2 regions of the Tepidibacillus infernus genome follow, and region 2 is predicted to be linked to the other one. Evidence: riboswitches for the same ligand, from Rfam matches in the RefSeq annotation. Region 2 holds a riboswitch; the other holds the start of a gene.
What was found. A riboswitch is a leader RNA that binds a small molecule or an ion and turns the genes downstream of it on or off. The one in region 2 is predicted to bind lysine.
Positions count from the first base shown of each region.

Region 1: it holds a riboswitch for lysine, as region 2 does, so the genes downstream of both, TEPIDINF_RS00455 (Na+/H+ antiporter NhaC family protein) here and TEPIDINF_RS01275 (aspartate kinase) in region 2, are expected to answer to the same signal.

Region 1 covers NZ_JBLWFI010000001.1:67,845-84,319, forward strand. Annotated here, with positions in the region: gene TEPIDINF_RS00390 (ABC transporter ATP-binding protein) at 1-453, shown strand, start outside; gene TEPIDINF_RS00395 (DUF3899 domain-containing protein) at 601-1,002, opposite strand; gene TEPIDINF_RS00400 (response regulator) at 1,161-1,880, shown strand; gene pnpS (two-component system histidine kinase PnpS) at 1,867-3,660, shown strand; gene TEPIDINF_RS00410 (prohibitin family protein) at 3,754-4,593, shown strand; gene polA (DNA polymerase I) at 4,781-7,432, shown strand; gene mutM (DNA-formamidopyrimidine glycosylase) at 7,452-8,288, shown strand; gene ytaF (sporulation membrane protein YtaF) at 8,376-9,023, shown strand; gene coaE (dephospho-CoA kinase) at 9,036-9,632, shown strand; gene TEPIDINF_RS00435 (lytic transglycosylase domain-containing protein) at 9,599-10,216, shown strand; gene TEPIDINF_RS00440 (glyceraldehyde-3-phosphate dehydrogenase) at 10,446-11,483, shown strand; gene TEPIDINF_RS00445 (alpha/beta-type small acid-soluble spore protein) at 11,583-11,813, opposite strand; gene speD (adenosylmethionine decarboxylase) at 12,111-12,500, shown strand; lysine riboswitch at 12,610-12,786, shown strand; gene TEPIDINF_RS00455 (Na+/H+ antiporter NhaC family protein) at 12,920-14,626, shown strand; gene nrdR (transcriptional regulator NrdR) at 14,800-15,255, shown strand; gene TEPIDINF_RS00465 (IscA/HesB family protein) at 15,299-15,592, opposite strand; gene TEPIDINF_RS00470 (DnaD domain protein) at 15,753-16,475, shown strand, end outside.
Region 2 covers NZ_JBLWFI010000001.1:247,977-264,451, reverse strand. Annotated here, with positions in the region: gene TEPIDINF_RS01305 (thiamine pyrophosphate-dependent dehydrogenase E1 component subunit alpha) at 1-664, opposite strand, end outside; gene TEPIDINF_RS01300 (sigma-54-dependent Fis family transcriptional regulator) at 820-2,781, opposite strand; gene TEPIDINF_RS01295 (methyl-accepting chemotaxis protein) at 3,330-5,141, opposite strand; gene sdhB (succinate dehydrogenase iron-sulfur subunit) at 5,514-6,263, opposite strand; gene sdhA (succinate dehydrogenase flavoprotein subunit) at 6,260-8,023, opposite strand; gene TEPIDINF_RS01280 (succinate dehydrogenase cytochrome b558 subunit) at 8,039-8,680, opposite strand; gene TEPIDINF_RS01275 (aspartate kinase) at 9,174-10,385, opposite strand; lysine riboswitch at 10,523-10,709, opposite strand; gene uvrC (excinuclease ABC subunit UvrC) at 10,787-12,559, opposite strand; gene TEPIDINF_RS01265 (hypothetical protein) at 12,628-12,759, opposite strand; partial or broken gene TEPIDINF_RS01260 (squalene--hopene cyclase) at 12,876-13,475, shown strand; gene TEPIDINF_RS01255 (hypothetical protein) at 13,500-13,691, opposite strand; gene TEPIDINF_RS01250 (glycoside hydrolase family 15 protein) at 13,812-16,475, opposite strand, start outside.

The sequences.
Region 1 (16,475 bases), 180 kb from region 2:
GACTTTATCATTGCTGATGAACCAATTTCAGCTTTAGACGTTTCAATTCAAGCACAAGTTGTTAACCTACTACAAGATTTACAAAAAGAAAGAGGTTTAACTTATTTGTTTATCGCCCATGATCTTTCCATGGTAAAACATATAAGTGACCGAATTGGTGTCATGTATTTAGGTAATCTAGTCGAATTAGCAGAAAGTATTGAATTATATAATAAGCCTCTTCATCCTTATACAGAGGCATTATTATCTGCTATTCCAATACCTGATCCTAAAATCGAGCGAACAAGAGAACGCATCATCTTGGAAGGGGATGTTCCAAGTCCATTAAATCCGCCAAGTGGTTGTCGTTTTAGAACACGTTGTCCAAAGGCAATGCCAGAATGTGCAATTGAAACACCTGTTTTAAAAGAGGTTCAACCAGGACATTTTGTTGCTTGCCATTTATATAAATAAGATCTGAAAAGAACCCTGTTGATCCATTTTTAGGATACAATAGGGTTCTTTTAAATACTAAAGAAGGTTTAACTTTCTTTCAAATTCGTGTGATCCCACAAAAGTAATTGGAGTTCGCTTCAGAGGAAAGTCGTTAATTTTGTAGGTTTAGTTATATACCAATAAATAAAGAAAAAAATAGGATTGAATAATGAGAAATAGTGAAATGAATAAAGGTATAAAGATAAATAACTCTCTTTTTGCATTTTTTCTTAAAAGATCATCTTTACTTTCACCATTAGCGTTTATTTCATAACGCCAATGTGATCGATCGACAGAGGGATCCGATTTAAAAAATAACTGTTTCCATCCTTTTGCAAACAGATCAAAAAAACCAGAAAAAATAACAACTGCAACTCCACTTATCATCAAAAGAAATAGACCAATCATAAAAGAGATATTGATATAATTGGTAAGAAATTTACCTTCAGTTATGATCGATATCATACCCGATAGGATAGAAAAAGTGATAGCCAAAATAATGCGAATAAACCATTTTCTTTTTGCCACGTACAAATCATTCCTTCAATTAGTTCATTGCATAATGAAAAATCATCACTAAATATCATATCAAATATGGAAGGGATACACAATTTACTTAATGTATGTTTTAATTAAACTAGGCATGTTAGGTTGGTTAATTTATTTAGGAAAGGACTGGCATTTTCATGCAAAAGAGAATATTGGTGGTTGATGATGAACCTTCAATTGTCACCTTAGTTAAATTTAATTTGGAAAAATCGGGGTATTCTGTAGAAGTAGCGTCTGATGGTGGACAGGCGGTAGAGCTTTGTATGAAAGTCCCATACGATTTAATGATCTTAGATATTATGTTACCTGGCCTAGATGGGATAGAGGTTTTGAAGGAACTTAGGAAAAATCAAATGGAAATTCCAGTTATTTTATTAACTGCAAAAGATGAAGAGTTTGATAAGGTTCTTGGTTTAGAATTAGGAGCAGATGATTATATGACAAAACCTTTTAGTACTAGAGAATTAATAGCACGAGTAAAAGCGGTATTAAGAAGGTATCAATCAGGTTTATCTGAAAAAGTACAAGATGAAGAGTTAAAAAACATTCAAATTGGTGATTTACAAATTGAAGAAGAAAAGTTCGAGGCAAGGTTAAAAGGAGAATTATTAGAACTAACACCAAAGGAATTTGAATTATTACTTTATTTGGTAAGGCATCAAGGAAAAGTTTTAACAAGAGACCAATTGCTAAATGCGGTCTGGAATTATGATTTTGTAGGAGATTCAAGAATTGTTGATGTTCATGTGAGCCACTTACGAGAAAAAATAGAAGAAGATACGAGACAACCAAAGTATATTAAAACCATTCGTGGCATCGGCTATAAATTTGGTGATCCTAGCAATGAAAAAAATTAGAAATCGTTTAACATTAACATTTACACTTTTAATCGGGATCTCCTTACTTAGTTTAGGTTTTTTCCTTACCAATTTGATTGATAAGATCTACCTTAATGCATTAGGAGATCGTTTAGTCAAAGAAGCTAATCTTACGAAAGATATGATTTCCTGGGAAATCGGTTCAAAAGAGGGTTTAGTGTTATTTCAACAACTAGCTAACAATACATCAAAAGAATTAAATACGAGAATTACTTTTATTGATAAAAATGGCTTGGTACTAGCTGATTCGAAATATGACAAAAATAAAATGGATAATCATGCTAATCGTCCAGAAGTACAGACATCGTTAAATGGAAAGATTGGAAAATCAATTCGTTATAGTCATACACTAGGAATGGAGATGTTGTACACTTCCGTCCCAATCATGAAAAATAATCAAATTATAGGTGTTGTTCGTTTATCTCTACCTGTGAATGAGATTAAGGCATCACTAGAAAGTTTTTGGTATAGTTTGGTCATTGGCTTATTTATTGTCTTTTTGATTACTATTCTTATTAGTTATCGAATTTCTAATAAAATTACAAAACCAATTGAAGATATGACAGAAATCGCAAAAAGAATAACCAATAAAGACTATTCTGCAAGGATTCATTTAAACAGTAATGATGAAATTGGGCAATTAGGAATCGCCATTAACTTGATGGCAGACAGTTTAAACAATCAGATTATGACCATTCATGAAAATGAGAAAAAAATAACAACAGTATTAAACAATATGGCAAATGGGGTTTTATTAGTCGATAAATCAGGGAAGATAATTCTTGCTAATCCAGCAATTGAATGGTTATTGGGAGAACAAATTGAACAAATCATAGGTAAATATCATATAGAAGCTGGACAAAATTACGCTTTAAGTGAATTGATAGAAAGGTCCTTAAATACCGGAGAATCTATTCACGCAGAAATTAGTATCCAATATCCAATCAAAAAATATCTAGATTGTCATTTAGCTCCGATCTATGATGCAAAAGGACAGATTAATGGGGTTGTCTCTGTCCTCCATGATATTACAAAACTAAAACACTTAGAGAATATGAGAACGGAATTTATTGCTAATGTCTCACATGAATTAAGAACACCGATTACTGCGGTGAAAGGTTTTGCAGAAACTTTACTAGATGGTGCATTGAAAGATGAGGAAACAAGTAGAGCTTTTCTGCAAATCATCTATAACGAAAGTGAACGCCTTCATCGTTTAATAAGTGATTTATTAGATTTATCTAAAATTGAGTTAAACCAAAACTTATTAAACTATTCTACGGTAGATTTGAGAGAGCTTATTCATAGCACCATTGAGACGTTCAAACCACAAGCTGTAAAAAAACAATTAAATATTGTTGAAGAGCTTGATGATATCCATGCTGAAGTAGACGGAGATCGAATAAGACAGGTTATTATCAATCTTTTGACAAATGCAATGGCATATACACCTGCGAATGGATCTATAAAGGTGACGCTCAAAGCTTTCAAGCCCGAACAAATAAAAATAACGGTTGAAGATACAGGAATAGGTATTCCGAAAAAAAGTTTATCTAGAATTTTTGAGCGATTTTATCGAGTGGATAAAGCTAGATCAAGAGAATCTGGAGGAACAGGTTTAGGATTAGCAATTGTAAAACATATTGTTGAATCCCATGAAGGTTATATTCAGGTGGAAAGTGAAGTTCAAAAAGGAACGAAGTTTGCTATTATTCTGCCTAAATATAAAAAGGAAAAGATCGATGGAAATGGGATTTAACAAATGAAACCTTTCTTATTTTAAATCGTAGTAAATAATGAATATATAACGATCTAGAAAAGATTAGTTTGATGAAACGAGAGGAGTAAGGAAATGGATAACGAAAAAGTGATTGATATGAAACCAAAAATGAATTTGAAAACAGGACGTACCATTTCAATGTTTGTTATACTTGGGCTCATTGTCTTGTTAGCTTTAAATTCATTTGTTATTGTTGAGGCAGGAAATAGGGGAATTGTTTTACAACTAGGCGCTGTTAAACCTATCGTATTAAATGAAGGACTTCATTTTAAGATTCCATTTATTCAAGAAGTGATTCCAGCAGAGGTTCGTGTACAAAAAGCTCAATCTGAACAAACTGCTGCATCCAAGGATTTACAGGTCGTTACTACTGTAGTTGCTGTTAACTTTCATCTTAATCCAGAAGAAGTGAATAAACTTTATCAAAACGTAGGTTTAGCCTATAAGGAAAGGATTGTAGACCCTGCAATTGGAGAAGCGCTTAAAGCTGTTACAGCTCAATATACAGCTGAAGAGTTAATTTCAAAAAGGCCTGAGGTAAGTACGAAAGTAAAAGAACAATTAGCGAAGAAGTTAGCAAATTATAATATGGTACTTGATGAAATCAATATTACTGAATTTAAGTTTAGCAATGAATTTAATAATGCGATCGAACAAAAACAGGTTGCTGAACAACAAGCATTAAAAGCAAAATTAGATTTGCAAAGAATTGAAATTGAGGCAAAACAAAAGATTGAGCAAGCAAAAGCAGAAGCAGAATCATTAAGATTACAAAAACAAGAGGTAACTCCAGAGCTTGTTGAATTAAGAAAAATCGAAGCACAAATGGAAGCCATTAAGAAATGGGATGGTAAGCTTCCAAATGTTACAGGTGGGGCAACACCTTTTATTGATGTAAATGGAATTAAATAAGATCAAATATCAATGATTATAAAATTACAGTCCCCTTTTTGGAGGGCTGTTTTTTATTGGGACACCAAAAAAGTTATTGGAATACGCTTCAAAGGAGATCGACACTTTTGTGTGCTATCTTGTATTGCTTGAAGAGGATATCCTTACAGTGTTATGATAGATTGTGAATATGAGACGAGGTGAAAAGATGGGGAAGTTGGTTTTAATCGATGGAAACAGTATTGCGAATCGAGCATTTTATGCTTTACCACTGCTTAGTAATAGACAAGGTATTTACACAAATGCGGTTTATGGATTTACACAAATCTTATTAAAAATCTTAGACGAGATTAAACCAGAATATATTCTTGTGGCTTTTGATGCTGGAAAAGTTACGTTTAGACATGCGGATTTTAAAGAATATAAAGGAAAAAGGCTGCAAACCCCTTCTGAATTGTCTGGGCAATTTCCAATGTTACGTGAACTACTAGAAGCATTCCAAATTCCATATTTTGAACTTAATGGTTATGAAGCTGATGATATTATTGGAACTTTAACCAAAACAGCAGAAATAGAAAATTTGGATACGATTGTTGTAACTGGGGACAAAGATATGCTTCAGTTGGCTTCTGATCATGTTTCCATTTATCTTACTCGTAAAGGAATTACAGAGGTAGAAGCTTATGGGCCAAACGAGATCAAAGATAAATATCAACTCACTCCAAAACAAATTATCGATCTAAAAGGATTAATGGGAGATACCTCTGATAATATTCCTGGAGTACCTGGAATTGGTGAAAAAACAGCATTAAAATTACTTCATCAATATGGTAGTGTTGAAGAAGTTCTAGCACATATTGATGAAATTTCCGGTAAAAAGATAAAAGAAAATTTATCAATCTATCGTGAACAGGCAATATTAAGTAAGCAATTGGCTACTATTTTTAGAGATGTACCGTTGCAATTTTCAATCGAACAGCTAACTTATCATCGTTTTGATCAGGAAAAAGTATATGAGTTGTTTTCAAAGTGGGAGTTTCATTCACTTATTGAACGATTAGAAATAGATAAAGGAGAAAATATACACCAAGATCAAATCTTGCAACTGAAGATTAATTCTTTTACAGATGAAAGTAAACAAATCTGGAATACCATCTTCAATCAAGGTGACCAACCACTTGCACTTCATGTGGAAACAAATGGGGAAAATTCTACGGATAAGATTTTGGGGATCTCTTTGTCAAATGATACTGAACAATTGTTTCTGTCTATTGAAAATGTTATGGATTGGCCTGAGTTTCAAAATTGGCTTAAAAATCCGGATGCTGCAAAATGGGTGTATGATGCCAAGCGAACAGAAATGGTCTTTTTCTGGAATCATATTCAAATAGAAGGGATACAATTTGACCTATTATTAGGTTCCTATTTGTTAAACCCTTCTGATGGAGCTGTCTTTCTATCTGACATCGCCAAGCAATACAATTACATGGGTCTACAATCAGACGAAGGATTTTATGGAAAAGGGGCAAAAAGAGAGATACCTGAGCAGAATCTATTAATGGAACATATCAGTCGAAAAGCTCATGTGATCTATCACTTAAAGCCATTTATCGAGAACAAATTAATAGAAAATCAATTATCTGAGTTATTGTATGCTGTTGAGCTTCCATTATCAAGGGTATTAGCAAAAATGGAGAAAATTGGAGTGAAAGTAGACGAAGAGCGCCTAAAACTAATGGGAGTAGAAATTGAGCAGACATTAAAGAAGTTGACAGAGGAAATTTATGAGTTAGCTGGAGTGGAGTTTAACATCAATTCACCAAAACAATTAGGTGAAATATTATTTGATAAGCTGCAGTTACCGATCATGAAGAAAACCAAAACAGGTTATTCCACTAGTGCTGATGTTCTTGAAAAATTGGAGCCATACCATCCAATCATTGGACAGATTTTACATTATCGTCAGTTAGGGAAATTATATTCAACCTATATTGAAGGACTTTTAAAGGTGATTCACCCTAAAACAAAAAGGATTCACACAACCTTTAATCAAGCGATTACAGCTACGGGTCGTTTAAGCAGTACAGAACCAAATTTACAAAACATTCCGATCCGTTTGGAAGAAGGAAGAAAAATTAGACAGGCATTTATTCCTTCTGAACCTGATTGGCTGATCCTTGCAGCAGATTACTCACAAATTGAATTAAGGGTACTCGCCCATATCTCAAATGATGAAAAATTAATAGAAGCATTTCAAAAAGATATGGATATCCATACAAAGACGGCGATAGATGTATTTAGGGTCAATGAGGATGAAGTCACTTCATTGATGAGAAGACAAGCAAAAGCTGTTAATTTCGGCATCGTTTATGGAATTAGTGACTATGGTCTATCCCAAAACCTTAATATTTCCCGAAAAGAAGCTGGAGAATTTATTGATCGATATTTTGCGGTTTTCCATGGCGTCAAGCAATATATGAAGGATATTGTTGAAAGGGCAAAAAAAGAGGGTTATGTAAGTACCTTATTACATCGTCGTAGATATTTACCAGATATCAATAGTTCTAATTTTAACTTGAGAAGTTTTGCAGAAAGAACAGCTATGAATACCCCAATTCAAGGAACAGCAGCTGATATTATCAAATTAGCGATGATTCAGGTGGCAGAACAAATGGAACAAAAGCATTTAAGAAGTCGTTTATTACTACAAGTTCATGATGAATTGATCTTTGAAGTCCATCCTGATGAGATAGATGAAATGAAGGTTTTAGTCAAAGATACCATGGAACATGCTTTAGACTTAAACGTTCCTTTGAAAGTTGATATGAATATTGGAAAAACGTGGTACGAAGCGAAATAAGATTGAAAGAGGATTCTTTATGCCAGAATTACCTGAAGTTGAAACAGTGAGAAGATCATTGGAAATGTTAATTATAGGAAAAACGATAAAAGAAGTAAATGTCTTTTATCCTAAAATCATTAGAACACCTGGTGATATCGGAGAATTTAAATGGATATTACAAGGACAAACGATTGAAGGTATCGGAAGAAAGGGAAAATATCTTCTATTCTATATGAATAGTGTAACGATGATTTCTCATTTACGCATGGAAGGAAAATATATTTATCATGAAGAAAAAATGAAGGAATTTGATAAGCACACACATGTTGTTTTTACCTTTACTGATGGAAGTATCCTTCAATATCGTGATGTCAGAAAGTTTGGAACGATGGATGTTGTCTCAAAAGGTAAGGAAATAGAATTTGAATCTTTAAAAAAATTAGGTCAAGAACCGATTGATCCAAACTTTGATCCAAAGCTTTTTAAGCAACAACTGAAAACAAGATCTGCACCGATTAAACAAAGCTTATTAAATCAGGAAATTGTAAGTGGTCTTGGTAACATCTATGTGGATGATAGTTTAGCACTAAGTAAGATCCATCCTTTAAGAACGGGTAATTCCCTTACAGATGAGGAAATTGATCAACTTATCCTAGCTATGAAACAGGTTTTGTTAAAAGCGATTGAAAAAGGTGGGTCGACGATTAGAACTTATGAAAGCTTTTATGGTAGAGGTTCAATGCAAGATCATTTAATTGTCTATGGTCGTACAGGTCAACCATGTTATCAATGTGGAACACTAATTGAAAAAATCAAGGTAGGTGGAAGAGGGACACATTTTTGTCCTAATTGCCAAAAGAATTTTAATAGCTAACATTGCACCCCTTTTGCGCCCACTCCATAAGATATTAAGGTAAGTTTTCAATGTAGAGCTTTTGGAGAGGGGAGAGCAATCGTGCATATGATTTCTCTAATCATTTTAAGTTTAGCTGTAAGTCTAGATAGTTTTGGTGTAGGTGTGACTTATGGTATAAGAAAAGTACGTATTCCTATATATTCTATTTTGATTATTGCATTGCTTTCAGCTTCTATGATTCTTTTATCTATGCAATTAGGGGTATGGATTAGCTATGTATTGTCACCTTATATGGCTAAATGGATTGGTTCTATCATATTAATATGTATAGGAGTTTGGGCTATCTTCCAAGTGACTCGACATAGCCATGAGGATGTTGAGTGCCCTACCCCTGTAAATGAATATCAAGAAAAAAAGATGATTTCGATCGAAATTAAAAAATTAGGCCTTGTCATTCAAATTTTAAAGATGCCAATGAAAGCAGATATCGACCGTTCAGGGGTTATTTCGACAATGGAGGCAGCTTTTTTAGGAATAGCTTTATCCTTAGATGCATTTGGTGCAGGATTAGGAGCAGCTTTAATTGGTTTCGAACCATTAAAGACAGCTACGATGATTGCAGGAATGAGTGGGCTTTTTATATTAGTAGGGATGAAGGTAGGATTATTGTTTTCTGATGTAGAATGGTTAAAAAGATTTACAATTCTACCTGGACTTATTTTGATCATGATGGGGATTATTAAAATCTTTTAATGGAGTGATTTGATGCTTATTGGGTTAACGGGAGGCATTGGTAGTGGGAAAAGTACAGTATCCAAATTATTTGCAAAGTACGGAATACCTGTAATTGATGTAGACCAGATTGCAAGGGAAATTGTAAAACCTGGTGAAGAAGCATGGCAAATGATTATTGATCATTTTGGCTCGGAAATCTTATTACCAGATCAAACGATTGACCGAAAAAAATTAGGGAAGATTATTTTTAATGATTCTCAAAAACGGGAAATACTTAATGAGATCACACATCCCATTATCTTTGCTTCTCTCGTTAAACGAGCAAAAGAGTTACAAACGAAATACGATCACGTCATCGTGGACATTCCATTATTATTTGAATCAAAAAGAGAGCGACTGTTTGATTTGATTGTTGTTGTTTATGTTGACCCAAAAATTCAGTTAAGTCGGCTCATGGAACGAGACCGGATCACCAAAGAAGAAGCATTATCAAAAATAAGAGCGCAACTGGACTTGAATTTGAAAAAAGAAATGGCAGATATCGTTATTGACAATAGTTTGGGCATATCCAACACAGAATTGCAGGTTGTTGAATGTATAAAAAAATGGTATGGAAAGTTGGATTAAAAAGAAGGATGGCAAATAAACCATTTACCAAAAAAACGGCTCTTATTTTTTTTCTTTTATTTTTAGTTTTTTTAAGTTTAAATTCAAAATGGCTTTGGCAACTCATGTATCCAATCAAATATAATGATATCATCTACAAATATTCTCGCCAATTTGACATTGATCCCTACTTAATTTTGTCTATCATACAAGTTGAAACTCGATTTGATGAAAAAAAAATTTCTAAAAAAGGTGCAATTGGATTGATGCAAATCATGCCTGAAACAGCAAAATGGATTATTGAAAAAGGCAATTTCCCACCACAATCACTTGATTATTTATCAAGGCCTGAGGTGAATATCGCATTGGGAAGTTGGTATTTAGCAAATATCCATCAACAATTTCAAGGCAACGAAATTTATACGATGGCTGCATATAATGCTGGGCCTGGTAATGTAAAAAAGTGGATTGAAGATGGGATATGGGATGGGAATGCTGGAACCATTGATCAAATTCCATTCGGAGAAACAAGGCATTACATACAAAGGGTTCTCCATTTTTATGAACGCTATCAATGGATTTATTCGTCTGAATTTGATATATAGTATTTTATAAATAAATTTGTATATTCCATCGTGCTCCGTTGTGAGGACTCCCAAAAGTCGCTGCTTATGGAATATACAAACTCCTTTTTATAAGAAGGCTCTTTATTGAGTCTTTTTTTTTTTTTTTTGAAACAGAACAATTTTAGTGCTATTTTTTTTAAATATGTTATACTTATTATAGTAAATAAGATAAATTAGTATGTTATAATGTGAAGGAGAGAGTAGAAATATGCCATTAAGATTAGCGATTAATGGATTTGGTCGTATTGGGCGTATGGTTTTTAGAAGGGCAATGGAAAATCCAGAGATTGAAATTGTTGCAATTAATGCAAGTTACCCTCCTGAAACTTTGGCTCATCTGTTAAAATACGATACAGTACATGGGAAAATAAATGCAAATATAAAGGTGAATGGACAAACGATTCTTGTAAATGATAAAGAAACTATGATCGTATCTGAACGTAATCCTGAATTCTTACCATGGAAAAATCTAAATATAGATGTGGTTATCGAATCTACCGGAAAATTTAGAGACAAGGAAAGTGCGAGTAAACATCTTTCTGCTGGGGCGAAGAAGGTGATTATCACTGCGCCGGCAAAAGGAGAAGACATTACGATTGTCATGGGAGTTAATCATGATCAATATGATCCTGAGCAACACCATATTGTTTCCAATGCTTCCTGTACTACTAATTGTTTAGCACCTATTGCAAAGGTTTTACATCAACATTTTAAAATTGAATCAGGAATGATGACTACAGTTCATTCCTATACCAATGATCAGCGAGTCCTTGATAATATGCATAAAGATTTAAGAAGAGCTAGAGCAGCGGGGCAATCGATTATTCCAACTTCAACTGGAGCTGCAAAAGCAGTGTCTCTTGTTCTTCCCGAATTAAAAGGAAAGTTGAATGGAGTCGCTCTCAGAGTACCCACTCCTGATGTATCAATCGTAGATCTTGTTGTTCAAGTTGAAAAAAAAGTGACAGTTGAAATGGTGAATGAGGTTCTGAAGAAAGCAAGCTTGCAGGAATTAAACGGCATCCTTCAATACTGTGAAGAACCCCTAGTATCTTCTGATTTTATAGGAAACGATCATTCATCGATTGTAGATAGCTTATCGACAATGGTCATTGGAGAAAATCAAATCAAAGTAATGGCTTGGTATGATAATGAATGGGCTTATTCATGTCGGGTAGTTGATTTGGCTAAATATCTTCATGATAAAGAAAAACAAAAACAAAAAAATAAAGTTTTAACCGCATAAATTTGAAATGCATAAGATACTATAACAGCACTGAGTTTATCAGTGCTGTTAATTTTTTTCTGAAGCATATCTCCAAATACTTCAGAGCATCTTATTTAATTATCTAGTTACAGTTTGTCCTGCAAGTTGTTGTTCAGCGATTTGAACTAAACGACGAGTAATGTTACCTCCGATTGCACCGTTATCACGGGAAGCGATGAATCCCATGTAACCGTCTTGAGGAATTTGAACTCCTAATTCATTAGCAATCTCAAATTTTAATTGGTCTAAAGCTTGACCTGCTTGAGGAACTACTAATTGATTGCTACTGCGCTCTTGCCCTGCTGCCATTGTTGTTCACCTCCTTATCGGTTGGTAATCGTATTGTATGTAGAATCAAATGTTTCAATACAGGTAAGTGATTCCAGTGTCAGCAGATGAAAATAAAAATAAAAATTCTCTTGCAAAAAGGGGATAAAACCAGTATACTGAAATTCGTGAAATTCAATTTACTTTTTAAATAACTAAGGAACCAGTATCTACTCAAAGGGTTAGGACCTCATCGGACTAACTTTCCCCCGTGGTAGATGACGTAGGTCCCGCATGCTTGAGAGGGCATGGAATTATTGTAAAAAGGGGGATGACGTTATGGATACTATGGGACGTCATGTAATTGCAGAATTATGGGGTTGTAATGTTGAAAAATTAAATGATTTAAAATTTATTGAAAAAACGATGGTTGATGCAGCACTTGAAGCTGGCGCAGAAATTCGTGAAGTTGCCTTTCATAAGTTTGCACCGATGGGGGTTAGTGGAGTTGTCATTATTTCAGAATCCCATCTAACGATTCACAGTTTTCCTGAGCATTCTTATGCAAGTATTGATGTATATACTTGTGGTGATCGAATTGACCCAAATGTTGCTGCAAATTACATTACGAAGCAACTTGAAGCAACAACTCGTGAATCTGTACAAGTTCCACGTGGTGTTGGGCCAGTCGTGATTGAACCAACAAAAATTGAAACGTATAGCAAATAAGCTATCCAAAAAGAAGGATCTGATCCTTCTTTTTTTACTGTTGACATAATAGCATTAACTTAGTAATATATAAAAGTCGAACAAAAATTATAATAAGCGAATATGAACTGGTAAGTATAGAGGTGCGGTTACTTAAGAGTAAGATTATCTTCAATAGGGCTTTGGGTAATCTGAAAGGAAGAACCGCCGAAGTGTATAACTTTAGCCCAAAGAGTTATATGCTGGTTCTGCGTAAAATATATGTAGAACTGTCACAAAATGTATTTTGTGGAGAGCTATCTGCCAACAAGTGTTTTTTTATGAATTACTTATTTATTTGGGCATAATAAACCTTGAGGCATATATAGCTTCAAGGTTTTTTGTTTATCATATGCTTTTGTTCGAACATATTTAAAATAGATAAAGGAGATGCAAAGAGAGTGAGAAACAAAATATCTGTGTTTTTATTTACTTTATTCATCATATTATCTCAACATTTGCCTGCTTTTGCAGAAGAAATCGATCAAGCCGCAGAACATGCAAAACAGTTTGGTTTTTGGACATTAATCCCGCCATTGATTGCAATCATATTAGCTTTTATTACAAAAAATGTTGTGTTGTCGCTATTTATCGGCGTCTTTTCAGGAGCATTTTTGTTACAACTTACATCGTATAATGTTTTAGGTGCCTTATTTCAGGGATTGCTTCAGGTTGTACAATATATTTTGACATCTTTAGCAGACCCTTGGAATGCTGGAATTATCCTTCAAGTTTTAGCAATTGGTGGGCTAATCGCCTTAGTTACAAAGATGGGTGGGGCAAGAGCGGTAGCTGAATCGTTAGCAAAAAAAGCAAAATCCCCAAGAAGTTCACAAGTGATTACTTGGCTTTTAGGCATACTGGTCTTTTTTGATGACTATGCGAATTCACTCATTGTTGGACCGATTATGCGTCCTGTTACAGATAAATTACGAGTGTCAAGAGAAAAGCTTTCATTTATTATTGATGCCACTGCAGCGCCAATAGCGGGTATTGCATTAGTTTCTACTTGGATTGGCTATGAAGTAGGGTTAATTAAAGATGCATATTCTTCAATTGGGCAAGATGTCAATGCTTATGGTGTCTTTATGGATACAATCCCTTTTCGATTTTATAATATTTTATTATTAGTCTTTGTTGTAGCTACGGCATTATTTATGAGAGAATTTGGCTCGATGTATCAGGCAGAACGTCGAGCAAGAACAACAGGAAAAGTATTAGCGGATACAGCAAAACCAATGGCAACTGATGATAAAGATGTTCAGCCAAAAGAGGGTATCCAATTAAATATATGGAATGCAATTATTCCCATCGGGCTTTTAATGATTCTATCCTTTGGTGGCTTTTACTACAATGGGTACATGGCGATCATGGGTGGAGAGGATGAGGCTGTAAAACAACTGATTCAATCTAGTCCATTATCCTTTGCAGCCATTCGTGAGACTTTTGGATCATCTGATGCAAGTGTAGTATTATTCCAGGCTGCTCTTTTTGCAAGTATTGTGGCCATGATCATGGGTATTAGTAAGAAGATCTTTACCGTTTCGGAAGCGATTGAAACATGGATTAACGGAATGAAGTCTCTTTTGATCACTGGGGTTATTTTACTATTAGCGTGGTCCTTAAGTAGTACAATGAAAGAATTAGGTACAGCAAAATATCTTGTTGGTCTATTATCTGATACCCTACCAGCATTTGCTTTACCAGCGATTATCTTTATTTTTGGAGCAATTATTTCATTTGCAACTGGTACTTCTTATGGTACGATGGGTATCTTAATGCCATTAACTATTCCATTGGCAGCTGCATTATCTTCAGACCCTAATTTTATTATCATGAGCGCAGGAGCAGTATTAACAGGTGCAATTTTTGGCGACCATGTTTCTCCTATCTCAGATACAACGATTCTATCTTCGATGGGAGCAGGTAGTGACCATTTAGATCATGTAAGAACCCAATTAGATTATGCGATTCCAATAGCTATTTTAACTATTTTCTTAGGTTATTTACCTGTCGGATTAGGACTATCAGTTTGGTTTACACTTCCAATCGGTATCCTTGGTGTTATCTTGTTAGTTCGCTTTGCAGGAAAACCAGTTGAAAATTAATATAGTCGACAAATTTCCTTACTCCCACTTTTAAAAGTGGGAGTAATCATTTTTACGGTGAAATATAGGAAGGATTTCCCCTTGACCTTTTAAAGAAATTAAGGGAAACTTATAATAACTTGTACAACCTTAAGCGCACATAGATGTGGGAGAAAAAATTGGGGTGAGAAATATTGAGATGTCCTTACTGCAATTATAATGGAACAAGAGTATTAGACTCTCGACCGATCAATGATGGAAAATCCATACGAAGAAGAAGAGAATGCGATTCATGTAATAGAAGGTTTAATACCTATGAAGAAGTAGAAGAAACACCCATTTTAGTCATTAAAAAAGATGGAAGTCGTGAAGAATTTAGTAGAGAAAAAGTGCTAAGAGGGCTTATTCGAGCATGTGAAAAAAGACCAGTGCCATTAGAAACGTTAGAAAATATGGTGGCAGATATTGAAAGAGAATTAAGAAATGATTTGAAATCAGAAGTTGACAGCAGAGTCATTGGTGAAATGGTGATGGAAAAACTATATCAGATTGATGAAATTTCCTATGTTCGTTTTGCCTCAGTCTATCGCCAGTTTAAAGATATTAATGTATTTATTCAAGAGATTTCTGAGTTACTGCGAAAAGGATGAAGAGAATCCCCTCCAATTCGGAGGGGATTTAAATAATGTGATATTATGAGCAAGTTGAACCAAAAGTAGATCTAACAGTAAAGCCACTTCCCCAGCGGGAATCACGAAAATCTACTTCAACATCGCCTATATTTTCAAGCTCTTTAGCATTGACGACCACTTTAAAGTTCTCATATTCGAAAACTTTATCTTCTTCATTTGGCTCATCCAGAGCCAATCCCAAGGATGGACCGCCTCAGCCAAAACCAGCAATATATACACGGATTGCTGCGCTACTTTGTTTCTCTTTCAGTAACTCTTCAAGCTTATCCTTTGCACTTGGTGTTACGGAAACCATATCATTACCTCCCCTTCTCAATGTTTAAGCATCTAGTTGTGAGTTAAATACCCATAAAGGTATTATATATGGATTGGTTTGGAGAAACAAGTGTTGTTTTTGTTAAGTTAGAGTGATGGTATAATAAAGATAAGCTTTTTATAAAAGGGGTTGATTTAGAATGTCTTACATCTTCAATGAAATTACACCACAGGATTCTTATATTATAAGATTACCTAATTCAATCGAAACTACCCAATTTTCTTACATGATTGAGTTATATCAACCCATTATTGGCACAGAGGCTCTAAGTTTATATTTAACCTTCATTTATCACCTTCCTTTAGGACAGGCAGGTGTTTCAATACCAAATCTGCATAGAGGTTTAATGACACAACTTCAGCTTTCCTTTCCAACGATTATTAAAGCGAGAAAAGTTTTGGAGGCTGTTGGTCTTTTAGAAACTATAAAGTATAAACACGTTGAAAAAAATGAACATATCTTTGAATATACCCTATTTCCACCATTACATCCTATCCAATTTTTTCAGAGTGACGTTTTAAGCCTATTGTTGTTAAATCGATTAGGGAAGTCAGCTTTTCAAACCTTAAAATCTAAGTTGACACCAAACTTAAATTGGAACCATGGGTACTACATATTTGCTGAGAAAATAACCAAGTCATTTGATGAAGTTTTTGATACTGTTTTAGCCTCTGAATTCAAGATAAAACCAGGTTCTGAAATAGAGCAATTGATTCAACCGCTCGAATATCAGGAAGAGAAAAAACAATCACCTAAACTAGATATTAAGAAAAAATATCTTGATATTGATTTTATAAAAGGAATGGGTAGTTCCATCTATCCCTTAGAAAAAATCATCGATTCAGATTTAGAAAAACTTTTA
Region 2 (16,475 bases):
CTCCTGTAATCCCGTATGCTGAAGCACGCTGCTCATTTGACTGAATTGCCGTTGATTTTATTTTCGGCACTGATATGCCGTAAGAATTATCTTCCACAACCACAATCAACGGAAGCTTCCAAAGGGCTGCTAGATTAAGAGATTCATGGAATGCCCCTGAATTCGCTGCTCCTTCGCCGATAAAAGCAACCGCAACCCAGTTTTTCTTTTTCATTTTCGCTGCAAGTGCCGCACCAGCCGCTTGAGGAATACCAGCTCCCACGATACCACTACATGAAAATTTTACTTTTGGGTCAAACAAATGCATATGCCCACCCTTTCCCTTTCCTAATCCAGTTTCTTTACCGAAAATTTCAGCTGTCATTTTTTTCAGATCGACACCTTTTGCAATTGCATGATGATGCGGACGGTGAGGTGATACCACAGTATCTTCCTTGCCTAAATGCGCGCAAATACCAACTGCAGCCGGTTCTTGTCCAGTTGCCAGATGCATCTCTCCAGGAACTGTTCCTGTACCAATATTAAAGACAGGTGTTTTTCCTTCCGCATACGCTTCCGCCATTTTATCTTCGTAATAGCGAATCTTAACCATCATTTCATACATCCATTTCAACTTCTCCGTTGGAACCGTTTTCTTTTTTCCTTCAGAAAGTGCCACTTTCATCTCCTCCTTAGATAAATTTCATAAATGTATATTGCAAGAACAATGCCAATTAACTAAGCCGCTAGAATCAAGAAAAAAAAAATAAACTGTCCCATTTTGAAACAGTTTGTATCATATGTAATGACACATTGTACCGAAATAGGACAGTATAACTTTTAACGTATGCCAAACTTATCCATTTGCCTGTAAAGAGTACTCCGTGAAATACCAAGATATTTCGCTGCACGGCTGTAGTTTCCTTCACAGAGGCGGATTGAATGAATAAGGGCTTCTCTCTTAATCTCATCTTTTTTTGGAAGCTGTTTGTGAAAAATGCGAATTTCACTGGTATTCATTCCACTTATTTGCAATTCTTCCGGCAAAGTATCTTTTTCAAGAATATTTCGCTTCGTTCTGACAATTGAGCGCTCGAGAATGTTTTGAAGCTCCCTTACATTTCCCGGCCATTGGTACGCCATCAGCTGTTGAATAAACTGTGACGAAATATGGTCTATTGTTTTATCCAATCTGGACGACAATTTGCTTAAAAAATATTTTACCAGCAAGGGTATATCTTCCTTTCTTTCCCTTAATGGCGGCAGCATAAGTGGGATCACGTTCAGTCTGAAAAAGAGATCCTCTCGGAAGCTACCCTTTTTTACCTCTTCTTGAAGATTTTTGTTTGTTGCAGCAATAATCCTTACATCAGCTGGTATCACTCTGTGTCCGCCAATGCGGACCACTACTTTTTCCTGCAACACCCTTAACAATAGAACCTGCATTTCCAAAGACATTTCACCAATTTCATCAAGAAAAAGCGTTCCTCCGTCAGCCAGTTCAAACTTACCAGCGCTCCCCCCTTTTCTAGCACCGGTAAACGCACCCTCCTCGTAACCAAAGAGCTCGCTTCCCAGCAGATCTCTCGGAATTCCGCCACAGTTTATCGCAATAAACGGCTTCTTACTTCTACGACTCTCATTGTGAATGGCCTGCGCAAAAATATCCTTACCTGTGCCGCTTTCACCTATAAGAAGAACGTTTGATTCAGACTTAGCAGCTAGCATAGCCTCCTCTTTTGTACGTAGAAGAGCAGTACTGTTTCCAATAATATCCTCGAAGGTAACCTTTGCCTGGTTTCCTGACAAATGGTTAATAAACTGACGGACTTTATGAAATTCCTTTACAGTGACTAGATTCCCGATCATCCGGTTTTGTTGAAAAATCGGTTTTGAATTAATCAGAACGTGGATTGAATTTCCATTTGGATTGATCATCTTTAATTTCAATTCCTTATCCTGCACTTCTAAACTGGTTTCCACAATTTTGCTGAAGGTTTTATTTGCAAATACATGATTAACTGGCTTTCCGAGCAAATATTCTTCTCGTAACCCGACAATCTCATGAAGCTTTCGATTTGTTTTGATAATAACTCCGTTCCTATCTATGATCAGCATCCCATCTGAAAGAGTGTCGGTTGTTGCTTCAAGAAGACTTTTCATCATTTTATTCTTTTGTGTTTTTTCTTGAATTTCCAGCTGATTCTCTATAGCCTTCACTGTTGAAACAACCATCCCCAGCGTATGGGAATGCACCTTTTCAAATGAACCTGACATATTCAGAACACCTAATATGTTCCCAGAGGTGTCATGAATTGGGCTTGCGGAGCATGTCCAAGGATGACATGATTTTGAATAGTGTTCAGAAGCAAAAATCTGGATTGGTTTATCGATAGCAATAGCCGTTCCTATCGCATTTGTTCCTACATTTTTTTCACTCCAGTCTGCCCCTTCTACAAAATTAATTTTTTCTGCCTTATCCAATGTCTCCGCATCTCCTATTACCTTAATGAGACGCCCGTCCTTATCACAAAGAATGACAAGAAAATCTGAACCTTTTACAATAGAATATAAGCTGTCCATTAATGGGAGGGATGTCTCTATAAGTGAATGGTTATATTTCTGGAGGCGCTGAAGTTCATGTTTTGGAAGCACATCTTTTCCTTTTTCCTGAAATGGATCCACCCCTAGAGAGAGGGACCGAAGCCACGACTCTCTTACTATTTCATTGAGAGCAGGGGCCTGCTTTCCCTCATATACAAATTCTTCCCAAATTTTCTTCAACTGCTCTTTATCACGCAAAAAAATCACCTCCAAATACCCACTATCTTTAGTATATATAAATTTACAGAATTTTTAAATATTTAACTAAACAATTTAAATCGGTATTTCTGTATCTCTGGACATTTATAAATTGTTAACCCGTAAAAAATATTTCATCCCACATCTTCAGAATGGCCTTCATCATAAAAAGGTTTGAATGGACTTGGAACACTCTATCCAACTTTTCAACTGTCCTTGATCCTTCCTTCTTATCCAAAACCTCAGAATAAAGTTCAAAGAATACTTTCATTTCAAATAGGTATTATCTTAAGTCACAAACTCTCCAGATAATTAAAAAATTGATAATAAAAAGTAAAAAAATACGAGAAGCCCATCTTCCTAATGTGTTTAAAGCAGAACCAAACCACAGCATAATCAAATTCCACCTCACGATGGACACCCTTGCATTAGTCTAATGGTTGGTAACTACGTAACTCCCATAGTGGACTTTCACCACCAAGTTAATCGCCATGCATGGCGCACAACGACAAAGTGCTATATCTTTTTAAGATATAGCACTTGTTTTTTTAAGCAATTTTAAATTGGTTGATCAATTCCCGCAATTCTTCTGCCATATAAGAAAGTGACTCAATTGATGAACGTACCTCTTCCATTGAAGCATTTTGTTCTTCAGATGCTGCTGCTACGGTTTGGGTAAAACTTGCATTTCCTTCAATTCCTTTTTTCATTTCTTCTATTGCTGAAATCACCTTAGTTACATATTGTTCCATTGCCTTTGCCGCATTCAATGTGCTATCACTTGTCAACGCAACATGCTGAATCGATGTTAAGATTTCTTCAAAAGCAATATTTACTTTCTCGACAGCAAGAATTCCTTCTTTTACTTCATCATTTCCTTTTGTCATCGATTGAACTACTTTGGTCGTATCTTCTTTGATCTCTATAATCATCCCTGCAATATTTTTTGCTGCATTTCCGGATTGTTCGGCAAGCTTTCTTACTTCATCTGCCACAACGGCAAACCCTCTTCCATGCTCCCCTGCTCTTGCTGCTTCAATGGCAGCATTTAATGCTAATAGGTTTGTTTGATCTGCGATATTGGTAATGAGATCGACGATTTCGTTAATCTTTTGTGAGCGTTCATTTAATCTTGTTACCACGTTCACTGATTGATCTACTGTTTTTCCAATTCCATTCATTTGCTTAATTGTTTCTCTTAGCATATTCATTCCGTTATTTGCTAATGTAGATGTTTTTGCTGCACCTGTGCTTGCATCATTCGCGTTTTCAGTAATATGTACAATTCCTTGTTGGAATTGATCAATAAATTCAGCGGTTTCTTGAACATTGACCACCTGAGTATCTGAATTGGCGGCCATCTCTTGCATGGTGAGTGAGATTTGCTCAGTCGATTGTGTGGTTTGTTCTGTGCTTGCTGCTAATTCTACAGAGGTAGATGCTACTTGTTCGGCATGAACTTGAATTTTTGCTACCATTTGTTTTAATTGTTCTTGTAAATATTCAAATGTACGAACTAAATGGCCGATCTCATCATTATTTTTAATATTGGGTATTTGTTGAGTTAGATCTCCATCTGCCATCAGGCTTGCATGTTTATCTAATAATTTAACTGGAGTAGATATCATTCTGGCAAAAACAATTGCAATGGCAACCGCTAATAAAATGGTGATTAAGGTTGTAATTAATACCAATTGTCTAATGTGATTGACTTTATCGTTATCTATTTGTTGCTGTTCAAAGATTCCCTGTTTAATAATCTCCACATTATTCATCATTTTGTCTGCTAAGGTTTCTGCCATTTTTTTGTCCATTAATGAGACAAATTCTCTAATATCATCTTGTTGAGCAGCCTCAATCATTAGTTTTTCAATTTCATTATAATTTGTATAAATGATCTGTAGTTTTTTAAATTCTCTTTGGTCGGCTTCTGTCCTTAGCTTTGTTACTAATTCATTCAACTTTTTGTGGTTCTCTGTTTTTAATTTTTCAATTTGATCAATTAATCTTTCATCTTTTGTCAGTCCTAGTTTTTGAATGTAAGATAATTCCCTTATAATATTTGATTCTAATTCTTGGGCTTCTATCATTGTGTTCATGTCATTTTGAACAATATCTTCATAGCTTTTTTGGATCTGTATCATTTGATATAATGCAAAAAGACTCACAAAAGCCATCAGTATGACTACCGTTAAGAAGCTAACTAGTATTTTTGCTTTGACTGAGATAAAATTAGTTTTCTTACTTTTAGTCTCGCTATTTTTTTTAGACCCGTTTTTGTTTAATGGTTTACTTGACATTAGCTTGTTAAATCTTTCTTTTAGCTTTAAGTTTGGTAGACTAAATAATTTTTTTCTCACGCCCTGTCCTCCCTTATGTCTTCATCTCTATTTCTATTTCCAAAATTATCTTTAAAAATATTAAATTCTACATATTTTTACAAAATCCTCTTTTAGAGAACCTATAAGAAAATGTTTGTATATTCCATCGCGCTCCGTCATCCGTGCCCTTCTATAAATAAAGATTACGGAGAGAAGGGCACTTCTGAAGGCACACAAAGTGTACAAGTCGTGCTACACAGCTAAAGCTGCTAGTCACGCTATGTCGCAGCTTATGGAATATACAAACCCCTAAATGACAAGTGGAAGAAAGTTATATTTTCTTATTTTTTTAAAAAGAAGAACCTACGAGGTAAAAACCTCATAGGTTCTTATAATAAAGATGTAATTAGTTTAATTTGTTAAGAAACGTTTAAATGAATAAATGGTTGTTTGACGGTTTAGATCAGCAATGGATGTGGTTAAAGGAATACCCTTTGGACATGACTGAACACAGTTTTGTGAGTTACCACAATCGGTAATTCCTCCTTCTCCCATAATAGCCTCTAAACGTTCCTCTGCATTCATTGCTCCAGTTGGATGGGCATTAAATAGTCGAACTTGATTGATCGGGGCTGGACCAATAAATGGTGAATGACTATTTACGTTTGGACATGCCTCTAAACAAACCCCACAAGTCATGCACTTAGATAATTCATATGCCCATTGTCTTGTTTTTTCTGGCATCCTGGGTCCTGGCCCTAAATCATAGGTACCATCAATCGGAATCCATGCTTTTACTCGTTTTAACGCATCAAACATCCGACTTCTGTCAATCATTAGGTCGCGAATGATTGGGAAAGTGCTCATCGGCTGTAAGCGAATTGGTTGTTCTAATTGATCGATTAAGGCACTACAAGATTGTCTTGGCTTACCATTAATCACCATTGAACAAGCTCCACATACCTCTTCTAAGCAGTTCATTTCCCAAACAACTGGGGTCGTTTTTTCCCCCTTAGCATTCACTGGGTTCTTTTGTATTTCCATTAAAGCACTAATCACGTTCATGTTAGGTCGATAAGGAACTCTAAATTCTTCTGTATAGGATGGTTTATCTGGCCCATCCTGACGAGTGATAATTAGATGAATTGTTTTTTCACTCATTTTACTGTCTCCTCCTTCGATACAGCGTAGTTTCTTAATCTAGGCTTGATCAAAGAGACATCTACTGGTTCATAATCAAAAACAGGACCATCAGGAGTATACTTGGCCTTGGTTGTTTTTAGCCAATCTTCATCATTACGATCTGGGAAATCTGGCTTATAATGTGCTCCACGACTTTCATTACGGTTATAAGCTCCCATCGTAATCGCTTGAGCTAATACAAGCATACCTTCTAACTGACGTGTAAATGCTGTTGCTTGGTTACTCCATTTTGCAGCATCATCAATATTGATTTTCTTGTAACGTTCCATCAATTCTAATAGTTTCTCATTTGTTTTGAGTAAGCGGTCATTATAACGTACAACGGTTACATTATCAGTCATCCATTTTCCTAACTCTTCATGAAGCTTATATGGATTTTCATTTCCTTTTAGATTTAAGATATCGTTATATTTCTGCTCTTCTAGTTTCTTTTGGTCTTCAAAGTATTGTTTGGAAACATCGGCAGCAGATTTTTTCAACCCTTTAATATATTGAACCATTTTTGGACCTGTAATCATACCACTATAGATGGCAGATAATAATGAGTTAGCTCCTAAACGGTTTGCTCCATGATATTGGTAATCTACTTCACCTGCTGCAAATAATCCAGGAATATTAGTCATATGATCGTAATCTACCCATAAACCACCCATTGAATAATGAACGGCTGGGAAAATCTTCATTGGTACTTTTCTTGGATCATCCCCAACAAATTTTTCATAGATTTCTAGAATACCACCTAGTTTAATATCTAATTCTTTAGGATCTTTATGAGATAAATCAAGGTAAACTTTATTTTCTCCATCCACACCTAAACCTAAGTCGACAACAACATGGAAAATTTCACGTGTTGCAATATCACGTGGTACAAGGTTGCCATATGCAGGATATTTTTCCTCTAGGAAATACCATGGCTTTCCATCTTTATATGTCCAAACACGTCCGCCTTCACCACGAGCTGACTCGGACATGAGTCGATTTTTATCATCCCCTGGTATCGCTGTAGGGTGAATTTGAATAAATTCTGGGTTTCCATAAATCGCTCCCTGTCTATATACTGCACTAGTTGCGTAACCAGTGTTAATAACAGAGTTTGTCGATTTTCCAAAGATCATCCCAAGACCGCCAGTAGCTAGAAGGACGGCATCAGCAGCAAAGGTATGGATTTCCATGCTTCTTAAATCTTGTGCTACAATTCCTCTTGCTCTTCCTTCATCATCTAAAACAACAGAGAGGAATTCCCAATGTTCATATTTAGTAACTAAGCCTGCAACTTCCCAACGGCGAACCTGTTCATCTGTTGCATAGAGAAGCTGTTGACCTGTTGTTGCACCAGCAAATGCAGTACGATGGTGTTGTGTTCCACCAAAACGACGGAAATCAAGTAAACCTTCAGGTGTTCTGTTAAACATAACTCCCATGCGATCAAATAAATGAATGATTCCAGGAGCTGCCTCAGCCATCGCTTTAACTGGGGGTTGGTTTGCTAAAAAGTCCCCACCATAAACCGTATCATCAAAGTGAACCCAAGGTGAGTCTCCTTCACCTTTTGTATTTACTGCACCATTGATACCACCCTGCGCACAAACAGAATGAGAGCGCTTAACTGGTACTAATGAAAATAAATCAACGTGCACACCTGCTTCAGCAGCTTTGACGGTAGCCATCAAGCCTGCTAATCCTCCACCAACTACAATGATCCTTTGACTACTACTCATGTTCTCGCTCCCCCTTTACCCTAAATTTACTTGTTCGACGTATACTGGATTGACAAAAGCAAATAATGCGGAAACAGCGATAATCGATACTGCTACGAAAACAACCATCCAAACATATGTAGAAATTCTTTGAGCACGTGGTCCAATCGTAATACCCCAGCTTACCAAGAATGACCACATACCATTGGCAAAATGGAATACTGCTGAAATCACTCCAACCAAATAAAAGACAAAAGCCCAATTATTTTTAAGAATGTTAGCCATTAATTCATAATTTAATTCTGTGCCAAGTGCCATTTGAACACGGGTTTCCCATACATGCCAGCCAACAAAGATAAGGGTGACAATCCCTGTCATTCTTTGTAAGAAGAACATTACATTTCGGAAATATCCATAATTGTTTACATTATGTTTTGCTTGGAAAGCCACATAAAGTCCATAAATCGCATGGTATAAAAGTGGTAAAAAGATCAATACCCATTCTAGTACTGCCAAGTAGGGCAAACTTTCCATAAAACCAGCTGCACTATTGAAGGCTTCAGGACCCTTGGTTGCTTGATAATTCACCGTTAAATGAATCAACAAAAATACACCTACAGGAATGATTCCTAATAAAGAGTGCAATTTGCGATTAAAAAAATGCGTTGTTGCCATAATATCACTTTCCCCCCTTTTAAAATGAAAGAAGACATTTAAAACACCCTAGACCTTACCTTAACCTATAACCTTACCCCCTTTTTTTCATTTAACAATCTATTCCCTCTTTAGTTTCAATGGTGAAACCAAAAAAATGAAAATTTTTTGACATTTTCATTGTACGCCTTCATTTTTAAAAGCGTCAAGAATAAGTAGAGTTAGATTAATTGTTTATTTCCCACAAAAAACTGGTTATATCGGCTTTTATTCGCTTTTTTAGAAAATTTGAGAAAAGTTATATAAAGTCTTTGTTCAATCATGTACAAGTTTTAGTCTTCTTAATATTTATTCTTTAGAAATATGATAATTCCTTCAATATAAAAAAATATTTTATTATTCAGAAAATAGTAGAAATGTATATTACATCGAGCTCCGTCATCCATGCCTTTCTATGAAAAAAATGGAACAAATGAAAATCCCTCTTGTAAAAAGAGGGATAAAGAATTGGTATGTTCTATTCATGATCTAATTCAAAAGAACGATGTAATTCTTGTACTCCAGAAATAGCATACTCCTTAGGAACAAGGCAGGAAACCTTAATCTCAGATGTGGTTACCATTTTGATCGGGATATCTGCATTGCTTAAGACCTCAAACATTTTAGCTGCAACTCCAGGGTTAGATATCATCCCAGCCCCCACGATCGAAACCTTTGCTAAATGATCCTCATGACTAATCATTGTACAGGCTCCCACATAACGTTCCAGAATAGCTAACGTATGTTGTAAATCACTGCTTGTGATAGAAAAAGAAACATTGATTTTGTCTTCCCCATAATCACTTGTAACAATCATATCTACATTGACTTTTTCTTTTGCCAATGTAGAGAATAGATCAGACAAAGCATTGATTTTGTTTTCTAAGCCAATAACCTGTACACGGGCAACATCCATATCATAGGCTACACCTGTTACTACCTTTACATGTTCCATACCATGTTCCTCCTTTATTACAGTTCCTTCAACCTGAACCAAGCTGGACCTTACAACCAAATGAACACCAAACTTTTTCGCGTTTTCTACTGCTCTAGGATGTAAAACCACTGCACCTAGATTTGCTAATTCAAGCATTTCATCGAAACTAACTTCTTTTAGCTTTTTAGCCTTAGGTTCTATTCTGGGATCTGTTGTATAAACCCCATCTACATCTGTATAGATTTCACATAGATCAGCCTTCAATGCAGCTGCTAATGCAACAGCACTTGTGTCAGATCCACCTCTACCTAAGGTCGTAATTTCCCCTTCCTCACTTACCCCTTGGAAACCCGCAACGATAACAATCTTATCATTTTTTAGCTCTTGTACTATTCTCTCGGATGATATATCTGTAATCCTTGCCTTACTGTGAACTGATTCTGTCTTTACTCCTGCTTGCCAGCCTGTAAAGGAAATTGCTGAAAAACCTATTTCTTGCAAAGCCATTGCTAACAAGGATATTGAGACTTGTTCTCCAGTTGTCAATAACATATCAAGTTCTCTTGAAGACGGCGTAGACGTGATTTGGTGAGCCATGTCTAGAAGGTCATCAGTGGAATCTCCCATCGCTGAAACAACCACAACTACCTGATTTCCCTGTTCTTTCGTTTTCGTAACAATCTTTGCAACGTTTTTGATTCGGTCAATTGTACCTACTGATGTGCCACCAAACTTTTGAACCACGATCCCCATTTTCTCCACCCTTTCCAACATATTGCGATGTTCTTCTAGTTTCGCAGAATTGTACTTTGTACAATTTAATATAAAAAAACAACAGGAAATAGACTCCTGTTGTGAATCACAACATAAAAGTTTCCCCACCCCCAAATAGTCAAGATAGTTCTCCATAGTTAAATTTGGGATCATTTAACTATGACAGTCCTACACTTATTCAATGTAGACCCAGCTCTACTTCCTGCGAAGAAATAGGCTTCGGCGAAAGTCCCTTTTATCTTTTTTCATCAGATTCGCTTCCTCTAAAAGATGACTCATGAATTTCGCGCCCCTACCTCACTTTAACTAAATATGATTATAGTGAGGTATACTATTAAATTTTGAAGTTATTATATCATACGGTAAAGAAATGTAAACCCTTATTCTTCAGTATTTATTGCTTCCAAAATCGTTTTAGCTAATTTATCGCCAATTCCAATTTTGCGAAATTCCTCAACAGGAGCTTCTTTCATATTCTTTATTGAGCTAAAGTGTTTTAATAATAATTTTTTCCGCTTTTCACCAACACCTGGAACCTGATCTAATTGCGAAGCAAACACCGTTTTTTTATGGGTTTGACGGTGGAACGTAATCGCAAATCGATGAACTTCATCTTGAATTCGTTGTAATAAATAAAATTCCGGACTATTTCTTTCCATAGATACTGGAACAGGTGGATCACCCATTAACAATACTGCTGTTTTATGTCGTTCATCTTTTTTAAGCCCAGCTACTGGAATAAATAAACCAAGCTCATTTTCTAGTACATCAACTGCAGCATTAATTTGCAATTTTCCGCCATCAACGATGACCAAGTCTGGTAGATTTAAACCTTCTTTTAACACTCTTGTGTAACGCCGCCTTATCACCTCTTGCATCGTATGGTAATCATCTGGTCCTTCAACCGTTTTTATCTTAAATTTTCGATAACTCGATTTATCAGGCTTACCATCAATAAATACAACCATAGCGGATACAGGGTCGACACCTTGAATATTGGAATTATCAAAAGCCTCAATACGATGTGGAGTTGCAATCCCTAAACTTTTACCTAAAAGTTCAATGGCTAGACTTGTTTTAGATATATTTTTTTCTTCCATTTTAAACTTCTCTTCTAAAGCAATTCTCGCATTTTCAATCGCCATTTCTACTAATTTTCTTTTTTGACCTCGTTTTGGCTGTTGGATCTTAATTTGTAACCATTCTTCTAACAATTCTTTGTCTAATGATTCTGGCAACAAAATTTCTTTAGGCAATACAGGATTTTCAAAGTAAAACTGTGTAACAAAGGACATAAAATCTTCTTCTGGTACTCCATAATAAGGGAAAATAGAAACATCCCGTTCAATCAGATTTCCTTGCCTCATAAAGAAAACTTGAACACACATCCAACCTTTATCTATATAAAAACCAAAAATGTCTCGATTGACACGATCATTTAAACTAATCACTTGTTTGGACATAATTGCTTCAATATCATTAATTTGATCTCTATATTCTTTTGCGCGTTCGAACTCTAAATTTTCAGCCGCTTTCTCCATTTTTTGCTGAAGTTCTTTTTTTAGTTCTTTATAATCCCCTTGCAAGAAACGGATAATTTTTCGGGTCATTTCTTCATAAGTAGAATGCTCCACCTTAAATTCACACGGAGCCACACATTGACCTAAATGATAATATAGACAAACCCGATCTTTTAGTGTTTTACATTTTCTTAACGGGTATATTTTATCTAAAAGCCTCTTAACCTGCTGTGCAGCACCGGCATTAGGATAAGGGCCAAAATATTTTGCTTTATCATTTAATACTTTGCGTGTCACTTCTAAACGCGGATGTTCGTCATTCGTTAATTTAATATAGGGATAAGTTTTGTCGTCCTTTAACATGATATTGTATTTAGGGCGATATTTTTTGATTAAATGGTTCTCTAAGATTAATGCCTCAATCGCTGAATCAGTGATAATATATTCAAAGTCTACAATATCATTAACCAGCCTTTGGGTTTTTGCATCATGACTCCCAGTAAAATAAGAACGCACACGATTTTTTAATACTTTTGCTTTTCCAACATAGATAACTTGTCCATGATTATTCTTCATTAAATAACAACCTGGTTTATCAGGAAGCAATGTTAATTTTTCCTTGATGTGATCCAATCTTTTTCACCTACCAAATATGAATTAAGTTCTCCCTTCAAGTTCGACAAGTTTATTTTAATACTAACCTATTTTAACGAAGTGTGACTAGAATAAAAATGTTTATAAAACTTGTATGCATATAATAATAAGATCAGACTTCTTTCAAGAAATCCAATGACGACTTCAATCATCGCTAAAGTAATATAGACTTTCTCCATTCGGTTCACCCCCTTTCACTATTAACTAGTGAAGGGTATGTGTCCCTTCTATATGCTTGCTATAAGATTTTGTCTGCCACTTCTCCACTTAGGGGGGTGGCTGCTTTTTTCGGCTTGATGGCGGCTGGCCTGCTTTTGAGAAGAATACCAATAAAGAAATATTAACATTCTTTGTTCAAAAGGGTACTGAATCAATTACAATTGACCCTTCAATTGCAGATTTAACAGGCAGAACATTAGAGTTTCTTGGCAATTATGCAAGGTTTAATTTGAATTACCCTAATATTATCAGGGCAGTAAAATGGTTGATTCGCAATCAAGAAAAGAATGGTTCCTGGTTTGGCAGGTGGGGAATAAGTTATATTTATGGAACCTGGGCTGCATTAACAGGTCTAAAAGCAGTGGGGCTTAGTTCAAATCATCCGACAATTAAAAAAGCCGCTAAATGGCTGTTAGAAATACAAAATGATGATGGCGGCTGGAGAGAATCCTGCAAAAGTGACATAGTAAAACAATATGTTCCGCTTAATGCAAGTACACCATCACAAACAGCCTGGGCATTAGATGCTTTAATTACTGTTTATGATAAGCCAACACCTGCTATTGATCAGGGTCTACAGCGTTTGATCGATTTTGGATCTGAAAATGATTGGCGAAGCTCATATCCTACGGGCGCCGGTTTAGCAGACGTGTTTTATACTAATTATCACAGCTAAAGATATATTTGGCCGCTACTTACTTTAAGCCATTATCAAAATAAATATACCAGGTAAGACCAAAGCTTCAACAGTTGAATTAAACGGATGATTAGGTGAAGCTTCTAAAAAAATTGGTTCATCATGTATATCTTCAGGCCTTATCCCCAGACCACACATAGATAAAAGAATAGCCACATCGAAATGTGGCATAATCCTTTTAATTTTTTGCTCCATTCACGCAAATCATCGGACATGTCAGTCCCGCGTATTTAAGCGGTTTTATAGCATCCGAATATGATCACTTAACAAGAAGCCATTAATGGAAGAGCTCGAAGCGTTTAAATTGGCTGCTTATTACTCTACATTACCATAATACCATTGCTCTCCTGAAGTCATTACCCGATAATGAATCACAATCAGATCATCTTCATTCCAATTAAGGGTGGTCGGGTCCTGTCTGACCAAGACAATGTTCAGGTTTGACCAATCACCGGTATTGACGGAACCTGTACTGGACAGTTCGGAGAGAGGAACGACCATTTCAATATCACCCGTATTGACATCCCACTGCGGGATTGTCATTCCGGAAAGATGTTTTTCAAATGTCCAGCTTCCGTTACTGACATGGAATTTAGCAAAATCTCCGGAATCGCTCCATCTGCTAACCATATATTGCATCGACCGATCCAGATTGCCGCCATATAATCCAGTAGTTAATGATTCGGCTGTACTGTGTTTGAAATCTTCGGCATAAACCGTCATGGCAAAACGGGGAGCCGTATTGTAGCCTGACAAGTGATGACTGGCATTTTTAATCCGTACATATAGATTATTGGCATCATTAGAGACATAGACCTTGGCAATATCTGTGTCATCGGAACCTGAATCAGAGTCACTTAAACGATCATGGTAATACGGGACATTGTTCCATTGAGCCAAATCATTAGCCACCGTTGTCGTAACGTTAATAGATTTATAGGCTCCTGCGTTAAATTGCGGAGGAATGACTCGTATATCCGCTTGATCCTCGTAAACCAATGCGGTAATCACAAACCATGCTCCTGTTACAGGCTCTACCATTGTACTGGGAAGAGGTTTCAATGAAATTCGTGATACGGCCTCTCCCTGGGCCATATAACCAACCGCTGTACGGGAGACAATCCATTTCAGATAATTTAATGCTGTTTGCTTTTCTCCCCGATATAAATGATGCAAAGCTGCATAAGCACTCATTTGTGGCCAGGAAGGTTCATCGCTTAACGCCTCATTCCCTCCGGGACTGTATGGAGAGGTGTAATAGAAATCATCCCCGTCATAACGGGCAATTCCGTAATTATCATGTTGCAGATTGGTTTTTATTTTATTTACGTGACTGTTTGCCCTTGAAGAATTGGCATCTATTACGCCGTAAACAATTAAAGCGTTAGATGACCCGTCTACCAAGGTTCGTGCTGTTCCATTAGTATTGACTGCACGATTATAATAACCATTGTTTACATTCCAAAGCCCTGACGGACTCCATGTATCATCCTTTTGAATATTGGAACGAATCTCACTCGCAGCACCGTTATAATCATCTGCCAGACTATTTAACCCCTTTGCTCTAGCCATATGCTGGGCAGCATCCAATCCTGCCACATACAAGGCTTGAGTAAATGCGTTATATTCAATTTGCTCTTCCCAGATGCTTGCATCTTCCTCACCAAAACCATAAGGGTCAGACCCTAAATTAGACCAGATAAAATCTGCAGATTTTTTGTACTTCGTCCAGATACTATTTAAGAAGGTGGTATCTCCGGTTAATTTATAATGCTGATAAGCACCGACAAGAAAAATTCCGATTGAATCGTGTTCAGGCTCAACAAAGGATACGTAATTGTTAGTCCAATAATCAAAGGTCGTTTTGAAAGTGCCGTCTGACTGTTGCCGATCTTGCAGCCAGTACCAGTATTTCTCCGCCTCATCGTAAAAACCTGCCTGATCGAGAACCATCGCAGTTACGGCCGAATCCCGTGCCCATACTTTATAACCGTAAGCAATCGGATTAGTCGTAGCAGGAGTTGCCCCATAAGTCGGGTTTGTTGCATTCTTAATTGTGATTAAAGCCCGTGTATAGGTTTTATTGATGCCGCCGTCAGCAAAATTAACGGTTTTTCCCTGACTGAGCCAACTGCTGTAAGTATTACTCGTCTGAGTAAACCAATAATCTGCTTTCTGGGATAAAGCACGATCAACCGAATTCTGAGCATTGGTTAAGCTATCCTGAACCGTTGCAACAAAGGAGACGGACACAGAACCTGATGCAGGAATGGTTACCTGATCCTGAAAAGCAACGCTGATATCTACCGCATATTCATCGGAATTATTTTTTACTGTTCCATTGTTATCGAAGGTATACCAAGCACTCACATCGTTTGCTCCCAAGTTGGACTCTGTATCATCCGCCACTTGGTAACCGTCTGCACTCTGGAAAGCACCTAAGGCGACATAATATTGACCTGAACTGGTCATATCGACAAACAGGGTATTTCTTGTGTTGTCATACCATCCATGATGAGTTTGATTCGTACTGCCCTTTGTCACATTATTGACATGGATCTGTTCCAAAAGATTAAAGTTAATAGAGGTTGCATTGTTATTTGTAAAAGTATACTTAGCAATCATAAAGTCCTCATTAGGCACCATGGCAAAATCTTTTTCAACCACAATGGGCAGATTGCTTCCGTTATAATCCAAATATTTGGTTTGAAGAATCCCGCCGTCATCATAATAAGCTTCTGAGGCAAAATTGTGCGGTTCTGTATATTTCACTGCATTGGTTTCATCACGAAAAAAAGCAGAGTAATCATGAATCTGATTCACGGTATAGTCGTCATCAATTCTCATTTCTCCAATTCTTGGACCATAATTTCCTGTATCCGTTTGAGCTAATTCGCTCGCCATCCATATATTTACTGCATCCTTCCAGTTATTCAAGTAGATGCTTGTTACTGACTGATCAGTGGGTAATGTATCTGT